DNA from 3 places in the Erwinia sp. 9145 genome. Region 1 is predicted to be linked to each of the others. Evidence: predicted binding sites of a transcription regulator. Region 1 holds the regulator's gene; each other region holds the start of a gene.
What was found. Region 1 encodes Fur, which represses iron uptake genes when iron is present. Its sites were predicted from a motif close to ATAATAATGAGAACNACTATCAA; they were not measured.
Positions count from the first base shown of each region.

Region 2: a site for Fur is predicted at 2,405-2,427, ahead of FA91_RS07110 (TonB-dependent siderophore receptor). Genes of this name have one in related genera too.
Region 3: a site for Fur is predicted at 2,560-2,582, ahead of ftnA (non-heme ferritin). Genes of this name have one in related genera too.

Region 1 covers NZ_JQNE01000001.1:1,111,037-1,115,258, forward strand. The annotation lists gene FA91_RS05585 (beta-N-acetylhexosaminidase) at 1-1,234, shown strand, start outside; gene fur (ferric iron uptake transcriptional regulator) at 1,423-1,866, opposite strand; gene fldA (flavodoxin FldA) at 2,145-2,675, opposite strand; gene ybfE (LexA regulated protein) at 2,829-3,110, opposite strand; gene ybfF (esterase) at 3,256-4,020, opposite strand.
Region 2 covers NZ_JQNE01000001.1:1,440,679-1,444,900, reverse strand. The annotation lists gene FA91_RS21205 (hypothetical protein) at 1-42, opposite strand, end outside; gene FA91_RS07110 (TonB-dependent siderophore receptor) at 197-2,380, opposite strand; gene FA91_RS07105 (beta-ketoacyl-ACP synthase) at 2,494-3,723, opposite strand; gene FA91_RS07100 (3-ketoacyl-ACP reductase FabG2) at 3,723-4,222, opposite strand, start outside.
Region 3 covers NZ_JQNE01000001.1:3,207,296-3,211,517, forward strand. The annotation lists gene pqqF (pyrroloquinoline quinone biosynthesis protein PqqF) at 1-696, shown strand, start outside; gene FA91_RS15180 (methyl-accepting chemotaxis protein) at 832-2,493, shown strand; gene ftnA (non-heme ferritin) at 2,760-3,263, shown strand; gene FA91_RS15190 (GNAT family N-acetyltransferase) at 3,464-3,964, opposite strand; gene FA91_RS15195 (SRPBCC family protein) at 3,978-4,222, opposite strand, start outside.

The DNA of each region.
Region 1 (4,222 bases):
AGCCTCAGAGTATCGGCTGGTCGATCCCACGGATAATTCCAACACGACCTCGGTGCAGCTTTACGATCGTACCAGCTATCTGAACCCCTGCCTGGATTCTTCGCTGCGCTTTACCGATAAGATAATCGGTGAAATTAACAAAATGCACGGTGAGGCCGGGCAACCGCTTAAAACCTGGCACTTCGGCGGCGACGAAGCAAAAAATATTCGTCTGGGCGCCGGTTATTCCGACATTAACAAGCCGGTAGCGGGTACGGGCTTACTTGATATGCGCAAAGAAGACAAACCGTGGGCGAAATCGCTGGTTTGTCAGAAAATGATTAAAGAAGGCAAGGTGGCGGATCTGGAACATCTGCCCAGCTATTTTGCATTGCAGGTCAGCAAGCAGGTTAAGCAACACGGCATTGAAAAAATGCAGGCCTGGCAAGACGGGCTGAAGGATGCGGAAAATGCTAAAGCGTTTGCCACTGAACGCGTTGCCGTTAACTTCTGGGATACGCTCTACTGGGGAGGCTTTAACTCTGCCAACGACTGGGCAAACAAAGGTTATGACGTCATCATCTCCAACCCTGATTATGTCTATGTGGACTTTCCCTATGAAGTGAATCCGCTGGAACGCGGCTACTACTGGGGAACCCGTTTTAGCGATGAGCGGAAAATGTTCAGTTTTGCACCTAATAACCTGCCGCAGAACGCCGAGACCTCGGTCGATCGCGACGGTAAAACTTTTACTGCAAAATCTGACAAAGCCTGGCCGGGCGCGTATGGCTTGTCCGCCCAGCTTTGGAGCGAAACGTCGCGCACTGACGACAACACAGAATATATGATTTTCCCTCGTATTCTTTCAGTGGCTGAACGCGCCTGGCATCGTGCCGCATGGGAGCAGGATTACCAGGCGGGCAGGGAATATATCGGTGGAGAAACTGGGCACGTTGATCGCCAGGCGTTGCATCAAGACTGGCAGCGATTTGCCAACCTGCTCGGACAACGCGAACTGGCAAAACTGGATAAGCGGGGCATTCACTATCGTCTGCCGGTTCCTGGCGCGCGTATTGTTGATGGGAAATTAAACGTCAATATCGCCTTACCAGGCGTGGCCATTGAGTACAGCGTGGATCAGGGAAAAAACTGGCAGCGTTATGATGCCGGTGCAAGACCGTCCGTGACAGGCAATGTGAGCGTTCGCGCTGTCAGCGCGGATGGGAAACGTTTCAGTCGCACTGAAATACTGTGAGATTAACGGCCCGAAACAGGGCCGTTTTCACTTAGCGGAGCGTTTAAAGAGCGTAAATTACCGGTAGTCGAGGGTAATGCGACCGGTGAGATCTTTACACGCTAAAAACAAAAACTGCACCTTACTTGTCGGATAGCCAACTTTTCGGGTGCAGTTCATCTTACTGATACTTATGGCGTCAGGGCCGATTACTCGTCGTGCAAAGACTCATCTTCACGACAGTCGCCTGTTGCGCAGTGACCATACAGATAGAGACTGTGATTACTGAGCTTGATGCCATGCCGCGTGGCGATATCACGCTGGCGTGTTTCAATGGATTCGTCAGTGAATTCGATCACTTTTCCACAGTCCAGGCAAATCAGATGATCGTGATGATGCTGCTGCGTCAATTCAAATACGGATTTACCGCCTTCAAAGTTGTGGCGCGTCACAATCCCTGCGTCGTCAAACTGGTTCAGCACGCGGTAAACCGTGGCCAGACCAATTTCTTCGCCCATATCAATCAGGCGTTTATACAAGTCTTCCGCACTGACGTGATGGCCCTCTGGTTCCTGAAGGACTTCCAGAATCTTTAAGCGTGGAAGCGTGACTTTCAGGCCGGCCTTCTTTAATGCGGTGTTATTGTCAGTCATGCGGATATTATCCTGTTACTTTGCTAGTCACTAAGTGGCTGAAAAACCGTGAACATCGGTCGACACAGAAAGCAAACTGCGTCTCATTATAGAACTGATACGTTGAAATGGAAACGGGCTGCCGTAGTCGCCGCCAGAGCAAACTGCTCAAAAGGCTGGATAACCGATGCGGGTATTCTACAGTTATGCGGGCAAAAGTTACAAATATGTATCTATCACTTCTATAGGAAAAACCACTGGCTTGATGTGACTTCTCTCACATCAAGCTAAAGTGTTCGTTATGCTTCAAGGATCTCTTTGAGCTGAAGCTCTTCATAAATCTGCTTTACCCACTGTTCCGTACGGGAAGCGGTCAACTCGGGTTGACGATCTTCGTCAATAGCCAGACCAAGGAAATGCGTATCGTCCGCAAGCCCTTTAGAGGCTTCAAAATTGTAACCTTCGGTCGGCCAGTGACCAACAATCACCGCGCCGTTAGGCTCGATAATGTCGCGAATGGTGCCCATCGCATCGCAGAAATATTCAGCATAGTCTTCCTGATCGCCGCAGCCAAAAAGGGCAACCAGCTTACCGTTGAAATCAATCTCTTCCAGCGTAGGGAAAAAGTCGTCCCAGTCGCATTGCGCTTCACCGTAGTACCAGGTCGGTATGCCTAAAAGCAGAATATCAAAGGCTTCAAGATCTTCTTTGCTGCTTTTAGCGATATCATGAACTTCAGCAACGTCAGAACCGAGCTGCTTCTGAATCATTTTTGCAATGTTTTCCGTATTGCCCGTATCGCTACCAAAGAAAATGCCTACGATTGCCATGCGTCTAGTAACCTCTTGAAACGTATTGATATGGTGGCTGCTGATAAAACAGATTCAGGCAATAATAGCAGAGAGGCAGAAGGGTATAAACGTGAAATGCTCCTGCTTTTGTCGCTTTGTGCTGTGAGATAACGCATTCTGTAAGGTTAAAACTCAACGCTGCTGGCGGGTTAACTGTGCCAGCACCATCTCTTCAATCAACTCGCTACGACTGATATTTCGCGCTTCGGCAAGCTGATTGAGCGCATCAACAGCTTCGGCGTTTATTTTCAGCTCAACGCGCTTCAGGCCGCGCACTTTGTCCCGTCTGAGCTGATTGCGCTTATTAATACGCAACTGCTCATCGCGCGTGAGCGGGTTGGTCTTTGGACGTCCCGGACGTCGTTCATCGGCGAACAGGTCGATCGTCGTGCGGTCCGTGTTCTCTTTTGCCATAGGATCGTACTAATGAAAGGCTGAAGGGTTAATAAATGGGCTCTTAACGCCTGAAATACAACCAGCGGCCCTTAATGAGCGCGCCATCATACCCTGGCAAAACTTACCGCGACAACGATTTAACAAATCGACTGAATATTTCTGTTTATTGTGCAAGAAAGCGTCGGATACCGCGTAAAACGGCATCGGGTTTCTCAGCATGTACCCAGTGTCCGGCACCGCTGATAACGTGCGCGCGTGCCTGCGGAAACTGGGAAAGCAGCGCATCACGGTAAGCGTCGTCCAGATAAGGTGAGCGCTCCCCCCGAATAAACAAAGCCGGATGCGGCCAGGCCGGAACGGCATTCCAGCCAATAAGATCGTCGTAGTGCTGCCATAAAACCGGCACGTTAAAACGCCACTCACCTTCATGGAACGATTTCAACAGGAATTGAATAACACCCTCTTCATTGAGCATCTCCCGCATCAGGTCGGCAGCGTCGCTGCGTCGCGTAATACCTGCCTCGGTAACGGCGTTCAGCGCGGCGAAAATGGCGTCATGATGCCGTTCCGGATAGGCAACGGGCGCCATATCAATCACCACCAGCTTACTGACGCGCTCCGGCGCAAGGGCAGTTAACGCCATGGCGATTTTACCGCCCATTGAGTGGCCCACCACCGAGAATTGCCCGATAGCCGCATCGTCCAGCGTATCAAGAATGTCCTGCGCCATGGCCGGATAATCCATCTCCTCCGCGCGGGGAGAAAGGCCGTGATTACGCACGTCAACCAGCACAAGCCCACAGGTATCTTTCAGCCCCCTTGCCAGCACGCCAAGGTTGTCCTGGCTGCCGAAAAGGCCATGGATTAGCACGACTGGGGCATCGGTCAGTTCAGATTGTTCAGTTTGCAGGCGGGCATTCAATTTCATAGCAAAGTTCTTACGGATGGGCCGAAGGGTTAGGGTATCATAAATGCATATTTCCCTGTCGGCATGGCGAAAAACCTTATCGCGAACTTTTTGCGGCATATTCTGACTTTTGCCACTATTAAGGCCTGGCGCTACACCCCGGCAGGATTTAACTTTATAATCCTGATGTTAGAGCAGGTTTGCCCATCGTTCAGGAAATTTA
Region 2 (4,222 bases), 330 kb from region 1:
CAGTCCTACCAGCGCCAGCAGCTTATCGTCTTTCGCATCCATTCTTGTCTTGCTCCTTAAAGGTGGCCTCTCTTCGGCAGCTCGTCAGCCGCACGCAAAGTATAAGTGCAAAACCTGTTACTGCAACCTGTACTAAAGGTGATGATAAAGCGTGGCGCGCGGGCAATAAAAAGGGCCGCATCTGCGGCCCGACAGCTTAAAAATCATAAGAGAGCGAGAGCTTCAGCTCGCGCGGATCGCCCTGATAGATATAGGTGCCGTAGTTTTCAACGCCTGACCAGTACTTCTCGTTGGTCACGTTCTCCACCGCCAGGCGCCAGGTTAAATCGTTTTCCTTAACGCGCATCCGGTAGCGCATACCCAAATCCAGCGTGGTGTAACTGTCCAGCTTTTTGGTGTTGGCCTGATCCGCATACTGTGAGCCGGAGTGCGTCAGACGGGCCAGCGCGGTCAGCCCTTCAACCGGCTTGATATCATACTCCGCGCTCAGTACGGTGTAGAAATTCGCCACGCCCACGGCATCATTGCCATCGTACTGCCCGTCCTGGGTTTTGCTCATTTTTGGATCGAGCCAGGTGGCGCTGCCGTTGAGGCGCACGCCATAAACCGGCTCGCCAAAGACGTTCAGCTCCACGCCGCGGTTACGCTGTTCGCCATACAGGCCAAAAATATTGGTTTGCGGATCGATAATCCCGGTAGGTTTTTTGATTTCAAACAGCGCCAGCGATCCGCCGACGCGACCATAGTCGAGTTTCACGCCCACTTCATTCTGTTTGGAGAGCGAAATTCCCGTTACCTGACCGACGTTAACCGCGCCGCTTGATGCGCTTTCGCCAGGCTGGAGCGCCTCAATATGGTTGGCATAAAGCGAGACGGACTCCCAGGGTTTGACCACCAGCCCATAGCCCGGCGTCCAGCGCGATTTAGTAAAGCGGGCATCGCTGTCTTCAGTCTGCGTTCCGTACGCATAGTTGCGCACCACCACTTTCTGATGACGCGCGCCGACGGTCAGCAGGATTTTGTCGTCAACAAAGCCCAGCGTATCGGCCAGCAGAACGCCCTGGGTTCTGATGCGGCTGGTAGCACGCGGATCGTCCAGATCGCCGCCAAAGAAGGTGTTCGCCGGTTTCTCAACCGCGTCGGGCTGATAAATATTGGTGGCAACCGGCGACAGCGCCATACCATAGGCGGTTTTTTCACGCTTCGTCTGCGCAGAGTAGCCGACGTTCACGCTGTGGCTGACCATGCCGGTGTCGAATTTTCCGCGCACGCCGGTCATGCCGCTGAAGGCATCGACAATTTTATTGGTATTCATGTTGCCAATAGTGGCGGCGCCCGTTTGATCAGTGACTTTTGGCGAGGCATAGGCGCCGGTTTCATGCGAATGCTGCCCACCCACGGCGCCGTAGAGCGTCCAGTCCGGCAGCAGATCGTACTCCACGCGCGCCATGCCGAATTCGCTTTCCAGATCGCTGTAGACCCAGTCCTGGCTGTAGTTGCTGGTGCCGCGCGGCACCTCAGGAATGAAGTCCACACCGCTGATGTTTACGCCAAGCCGCCCGCCGTGAAACGCCTGTTTCTGATAACCCATATCCAGCGACGTACGCAGTTTGTCGCCGCGGTAATCCAGCCCGAGCGACGCCAGCGTGGTGCGACGTTTCTCGTTATCCACCGCCGTTTCGCCTTCGCGATGCAGCAGATTGACGCGCGCGCCCCACTCGTTGTTGTCACCAAAACGACGTCCGCTGTCCAGCGAGGTGCCAACCTGAGACGCCGAGGTGTAATCCACGCCGAGGCGCGTTAACGGCGTGTCTTCCGCATGTTTTGGTTCGAGGTTGATCATACCGCCGACGCCGGAAACGGCCGCGCCGTTGATCAGCGCATTTGAACCCTTGAACACTTCAACGCGATCGATCATCTGGGTGGACACCACCTGGCGCGGCATAACGCCGGGCAGCCCGCCCAGGGTGATATCGTCGCCGTCAAGCGTAAAGCCGCGAATGCGGTAGGTTTCGGCAAAGTTGCCATAACCCTGAACATTCTGTACGGACGCATCGTTAGCCACCACTTCTTTCAGCGTGTTGGCCTGCTGATCCTGAATCATTTTCGAGGTGTAGCCGACGACGTTGAAAGGTACGTTATGCGCATTCTGCTCGCCGAGCATGCCAAGACGGCCACCGTTAGCAATCTGTCCGTCCAGCCAGGCGGGAACCAGCTCATCGCCGCCCGGCTTAAAATTTTCCGGCATGGCTTCCACGGTCATGGTGTTGTCTGAGTTGTCAGCCGCAGGAGCGGCAAATGCAGGCGGGATCGCTGCGCCAATCAGCACCGACAGCAGCGTAAGTCTGAAGCCGGTGCAGGAGGTCGTGAGGTGTGCCATTTCGTTACCCTGATAATAATGCAATTGATAATAGTTTTTATTCGAATTGCGATTATCGTCAGAGTGCTTCTAATTGCAAGCAAAAATGACAGCGTGTCACTTTACTTAACCTTTCAGTCGCGCCAGCGGCGGAAAATCAGTGAGGTATTGATACCGCCAAAGGCAAAATTGTTCGACTGAATGTAGTCGGTTTGCAGTACGCGCGGCTGATGCATGATGTAGTCCAGATCGCCGCAGTCGTCGGCCGGCTGCGTGAGGTTCAGGGTGGGCGCAAACCACCCTTCGCGCATCATTTCAATGCTCATCCACGCCTCCAGCGCGCCGCAGGCGCCGAGCGTATGGCCGAAGTAGCTTTTTAAAGAGGAAATGGGCGTGCGGTTGCCAAACAACGCCGCCGTGGCAAGGCTTTCCGCCACGTCGCCGCGATCGGTCGCGGTGCCGTGCGCGCTGATATAGCCAATGTCCTGCGGCGTCAGTCCGGCCATGCGTAACGCGCCTTCGATGCAAATCTGCATCGTCTCGCGCTGAGGCTGGGTGATGTGCGCAGCGTCGCAGTTGGTATAAAAGCCCACCACCTCTGCACAGATCGTTGCGCCGCGCGCGCGCGCATGCTCAAGCTCTTCCAGAATCAATGTGCCGGCTCCCTCGCCGATCACCAGACCGTCGCGGTTTTTGTCGAACGGCGAAGGCGTGCTCTCTGGCGCATCGTTACGCTGGCTGGTGGCAAACAGCGTGTCGAAAACGGCGGCTTCGGAGGGGCACAGCTCTTCCGCGCCGCCCGCCACCATCACGGTCTGATAACCATGGCGGATCGCTTCCCAGGCATAACCAATCGCCTGGCTGCCGGAGGTACAGGCGCTGGAGGTGGGGATCACCCGACCGCGCAGGCCAAAAAACAGCCCGGCGTTCACCGCTGCGGTGTGCGGCATCATCTGCACGTAGGTGGTGCCGGTAATATTATTGGTGTGCTTTTCGGTCAGCATGGTGGCGAATTCGCTGACCGGCCCGGTGCTGCCGGTTGACGATCCATAGGCGATGCCGGTTTCTCCGCCGGTAAGGACAGGATGCTCCAGCAGGCCTGCCTGGGCCAGCGCCAGTTCGGTGGCCCGCGTCGCCAGCAGCGAGACGCGGCCCATGGAACGGATGCGCTTGCGCGTATAGTGCTCAGGCAGAGTGAAATTCTCTACCGGCGCGCCAAGCAGCGTATTCAGTCCGTCGTAAACCTGCCATTCCGGCATTTTACGCACCGCGTTGCGTCCGGCGCGCAGCTTTTCGCTCACCTGTTCCCAGTCGTTGCCAAATGCGGTAACGCCCCCCATCCCGGTGACCACCACGCGCCGCATCACAGCATGCCTCCGTTAATGGAAATAACCTGTCGCGTGACGTAGCCCGCGATGTCCGACATCAGATAGCCTGCCAGTCCGGCCACTTCCTCCGCTTCGCCCATGCGCTTCATTGGGATCATGCGCATGGCCTCTTCCGCTGCGGCCGCCTCCATGTTGAGCATGCCGGTATCGATTAGTCCCGGCGCGATGCAGTTCACCGTGATCCTGCGCTTCGCCAGCTCAATCGCCAGCGCTTTCGTGGCGCCGATGATGCCTGCCTTGGCGGCGCTGTAGTTCACCTGCCCGCGATTGCCCATCAGGCCGGAAACGGAAGAGAGCGTGATGATCCTCCCGCCTTTGCGCAGGCCGATCATCGGCATGATGCAGGGCTGGATGACATTGTAAAAGCCGTCGAGGTTGGTGCTGATGACGCTGTCCCAGTCCTCTTCGCTCAGTGCGGGAAATGCGCCGTCGCGGGCGATCCCGGCGTTGCTGACCACACCGTACCACGCGCCGT
Region 3 (4,222 bases), 2.1 Mb from region 1:
TCCGAAGACATTGCGGTGCGCGCGCTGCTGGCGCGGCTGCCCGATCTGCTTCAGCGCAGTCGCGATAACGTACGGTGGCGCGCCGCGCTGTACGGCGGCGACGACGCGCTTGCCGATACGCTGAGCCGTCTGCTGTCGCACTTCCCCGCCCCGTTTGCTCCCGCCGACGCGCCGACGCGCCCGGCGGCGGTAAAGGCTGTCTGGCCGGTGGCGGGCAGCGATACCGCCGTGCTGGTTTACTGTCCGCTGGCCGACCACACGCCGCAAAATTATGTCGCGTACCCGGTGATGGCGGCGCTGTTCGGCCCACGCTTTTTTCAGCAACTGCGGGTGGAGCGAAATATCGGCTACGTGGTGAGCTGTCGCTTTCATCAGGTAGCAGGCACGGCCGGGCTGCTGTTTACGCTACAGTCGCCGACGCTGTCGGCCGCTGAACTTTTCGATCTGATTACGCATTTTATCAGCGAGGCGGGCGCGATTATTGACGCGCAGACTGCCGACAGCCTACGCGCGCTCGCGCTGCGCTGCCTTAACCCGGCGGCAGCACCGCGTCACGAGGCCGGGATCCTCGAACACTGGCAGACGCGTTACCCGCTGACGGCGGATCGCATTGACGCGCTCACGCCGGAAACGCTGCAAGCGAGTTACCGACAGCTCAGCGCATCGCCCCGCTGGCAACTGGCCAGCCGACCGTAACGGCGGCATCTTTTTAACTTACCCAAATCATCGGGTTAACATCTCTTTTACTTTACTTTCAAAACCTGCTTAAAGTTTATGCCGCGCCAGACCGATAATCTGTTACCGGGCAATCCCTTAATCTGAGTGCGCACTATGCTAAAAAATATAAAAGTCGTGACCTGCATCGCCGTGACGATGCTTGTTTTCAGTGCGCTTTTGCTGGTTTCCAGCGCGCTGTCCTTTAACGCCATCAGCCGTGACAAAGCGAACTTTACCCGCGCCAGCGTCCTGAATCATCAGCAGGGCGAGCTTAGCGATAGCTGGCAGACGCTGGTGAAAACCCGCGTCACCATCAACCGCGTCGCGATCCGTTTTCTGAAGAAGCAAACCGATCCGGCGTCGCTGGCGGCCATTGATAAGCTGTTAAACACCGCCGGGCAGACGCTCGATCAGGCGGCATCGCATTTCGATCAATATAAAAATTCGCCGGTACAGGCCGGACAGAGCGCCGACATCACCGCAGCCGTGGCGAATAATTATCAGCAGTTTTATGACACGCTGAAAATGTCGATCCAGTATCTCTCTGCCAGTAACTACGACGCCTACGGCAATCTCGATGCGCAGAAGGCGCAGGACGATCTGGAAAACAGCTACAACCTCTGGCGCAAGCAGAACAGCCAGCTTTTGCAGGCAGGTATGAACGATAACCTGGAAGGTTACAGCCATATGGCGTGGACGCTTGGTGTGGTGCTGCTGGCGCTGGCGCTGCTGGTGGCGGCGGTATGGGTGGCGATCCGCCAGGTTCTGCTGACGCCGCTGAAGCTGCTGCTTAAGCACATTCAGCGCATCGCCGGTGGCGATCTCTCTGAGACGCTGGTGCTGGAGAGCCGCAGCGAAATGGGTCAGCTCGCCAGCAACCTGACGGCAATGCAGCAGTCGTTGATCAGCACCGTCGGCAACGTGCGCGACAGTGCCAACGCCATCTACAACGGTGCCAGTGAGATATCAACCGGCAACAACGATCTGTCGGCGCGCACCGAGCAGCAGGCCGCCTCGCTGGAGCAGACGGCCGCCAGCATGGAACAGCTTACCGCCACCGTTAAGCAGAATGCCGAGAACGCCCGTCAGGCGTCGCAGTTGGCGAAAAACGCCTCGGATACTGCCGGAAAAGGCGGTCAGGTGGTAGATGGCGTGGTGCAAACCATGGGCGAAATCGCCACCAGTTCGAAGAAAATTGCTGATATTACCAGCGTGATCGACGGTATTGCTTTCCAGACCAATATTCTGGCGCTGAACGCGGCGGTGGAAGCGGCGCGCGCGGGTGAGCAGGGCCGCGGCTTTGCGGTGGTGGCTGGCGAGGTACGTAACCTTGCGCAGCGCAGCGCCCAGGCGGCAAAAGAGATCAAAGCGCTGATTGAGGCATCGGTCAGTCGGGTGAATGCCGGTTCGCAGCAGGTGGCGACCGCAGGTGAAACCATGCACGACATCGTCAACGCCGTGGTACGCGTTACCGACATTATGGGCGAGATCGCGTCGGCCTCCGACGAGCAGAGTCGCGGCATCGACCAGATTGGCCAGGCGGTCACCGAGATGGATCGCGTCACTCAGCAGAATGCTTCGCTGGTGCAGGAGTCCGCCGCTGCCTCTGCCTCGCTGGAGGAGCAGGCCAGCCGCCTTTCTCAGGCGGTGGCGGTGTTTCGCATTGACCAACACGCAGCCGCACTCACTGCCTCCGTGGTGAAGCCGCAGCCGCTGCGTCTGGCGGCGGCGCGTCCGGCTGCTGCCACCGATGCAGGCCACTGGGAAACGTTCTGATTTTAAACCGATCTGTCGTCACGGCCGCCTGATTCACTCAGCGGCCTTTTTTTTAACCGCGCATTAATAATAATCGTTCTCAAAATGATTCCAGAAACGGAATAATTAACAGCGCCGCGTGAATAATTATCAGTTAACTTTCATGATGTTACATTTCTGCTCAAATATCCTAAAAATAAAAACAAACGGTTTTTATTTCGACATCCGCCGTGCATAATGCGCTCAATTACTTATTATAAAATAAATATCATTTATGGAGCCGCGTTATGTTAACTGCTGATATGACCTCAAAACTGAACGATCAGTTGAACCTGGAATTCTTTTCCGCCAACCTCTATTTACAGATGAGCGCCTGGTGCGCTGATAAAGGTTATGAGGGCGCCGCCGTTTTTCTGCGCGGCCACTCCACCGAAGAGATGCAGCATATGCAGCGCCTGTTCAACTACCTGAGCGATACCGGCGCCATGCCGGTGCTCGGCAGCATCGCCGCGCCGCCGGTCACCTTCAACTCGCTGACTGAAGTGCTGGAGCAGGCCTATGAGCATGAGAAGCTGATCACCGGAAAGATTAACGAACTGGCGCATGCGGCAATGACCACGCAGGACTATTCAACCTTTAACTTCCTGCAATGGTATGTAGCCGAGCAGCATGAAGAAGAGAGGCTGTTCAAATCTGTCCTTGATAAACTGGCGCTGGCGGGCACCAGCGGCGAGAGCCTGTTCCTGGTGGATAAAGATCTGAAAACGATGGGTGATCACGCGCCGCAGTAGTCTTAACTGATTGAAAATCATGTTTAAAAAGGGCCATCGGCCCTTTTTTTATAGTTAACAACAATGTTTATCGGGCGTGCAGGGCGCGGTAAAGGCGTCAGCCCAAATCCGGCGAGGCACTGCATCTCTTCTTCGCTGATTTTAGCGAAAAACACGGTGACCTTGAGCAGCTGGCGTTAACCAGTTGCTCAAAAAAGGACTCAGGAAAAAAGGGATAAGCGATAAAATTTGCTGTCGACGGACATCAACGGGAAGGCGGCAGGAAGCGCCTCGCGAGTGACTTCGCTGAAGGCGTTTTTTTCGTAAAAGCGGTGCGCGGCAAGAAATTTATCGGTTGTGCCGAGGAAGATCTCCTTTACCTGCTGCTGACGGGCATGGGCAAGCAGCGTGGTCAGTAGCGCGCTGGCCACGCCGTACTGCCTGCCGCGCCAGGCCTGTGCCACAAACATTTTGCGCAGCGCCGCCTGCTGGTTGCCAATGTCCTTCAGGCCGATGCAGCCCACCACCCGATCGTCCACCACCGCCAGCCAGAAACCACCCTGTCCCTGCTGGTAAAAACCTGCGATGTCGCTCAGATCGGGCTGCTGCTCTGCGGTGATAGCAATGCCGAACTCCTGATTCTGGATCGGCAGGATCAGCGCGATAACGCCTTGCTGGTAAGCAGGCTGATAGCGCTGGAGGGTAACGTTATGACCAGACATATGCTCTCCTGATTCAGGCCCCGCCAACAAGCAAAGCGACATTTTGCAAACAGGTCGCAAATACGCCTTCACTGACCTCCTGCGCCACGTCGGCTTTGTCCACGCCGTCCGGCACGTCAAAATCGGCCCACCATTCGGCCAGCGTGGTGCCATCGTCTTTCGGGCTGAGTTTTACCACTGCAACATAGTCGGTCACCGGCATCACACCCTCGATGATCGCATAGTGCAGCTCCCAGCCGGAAACATCCAGTTTGAGCA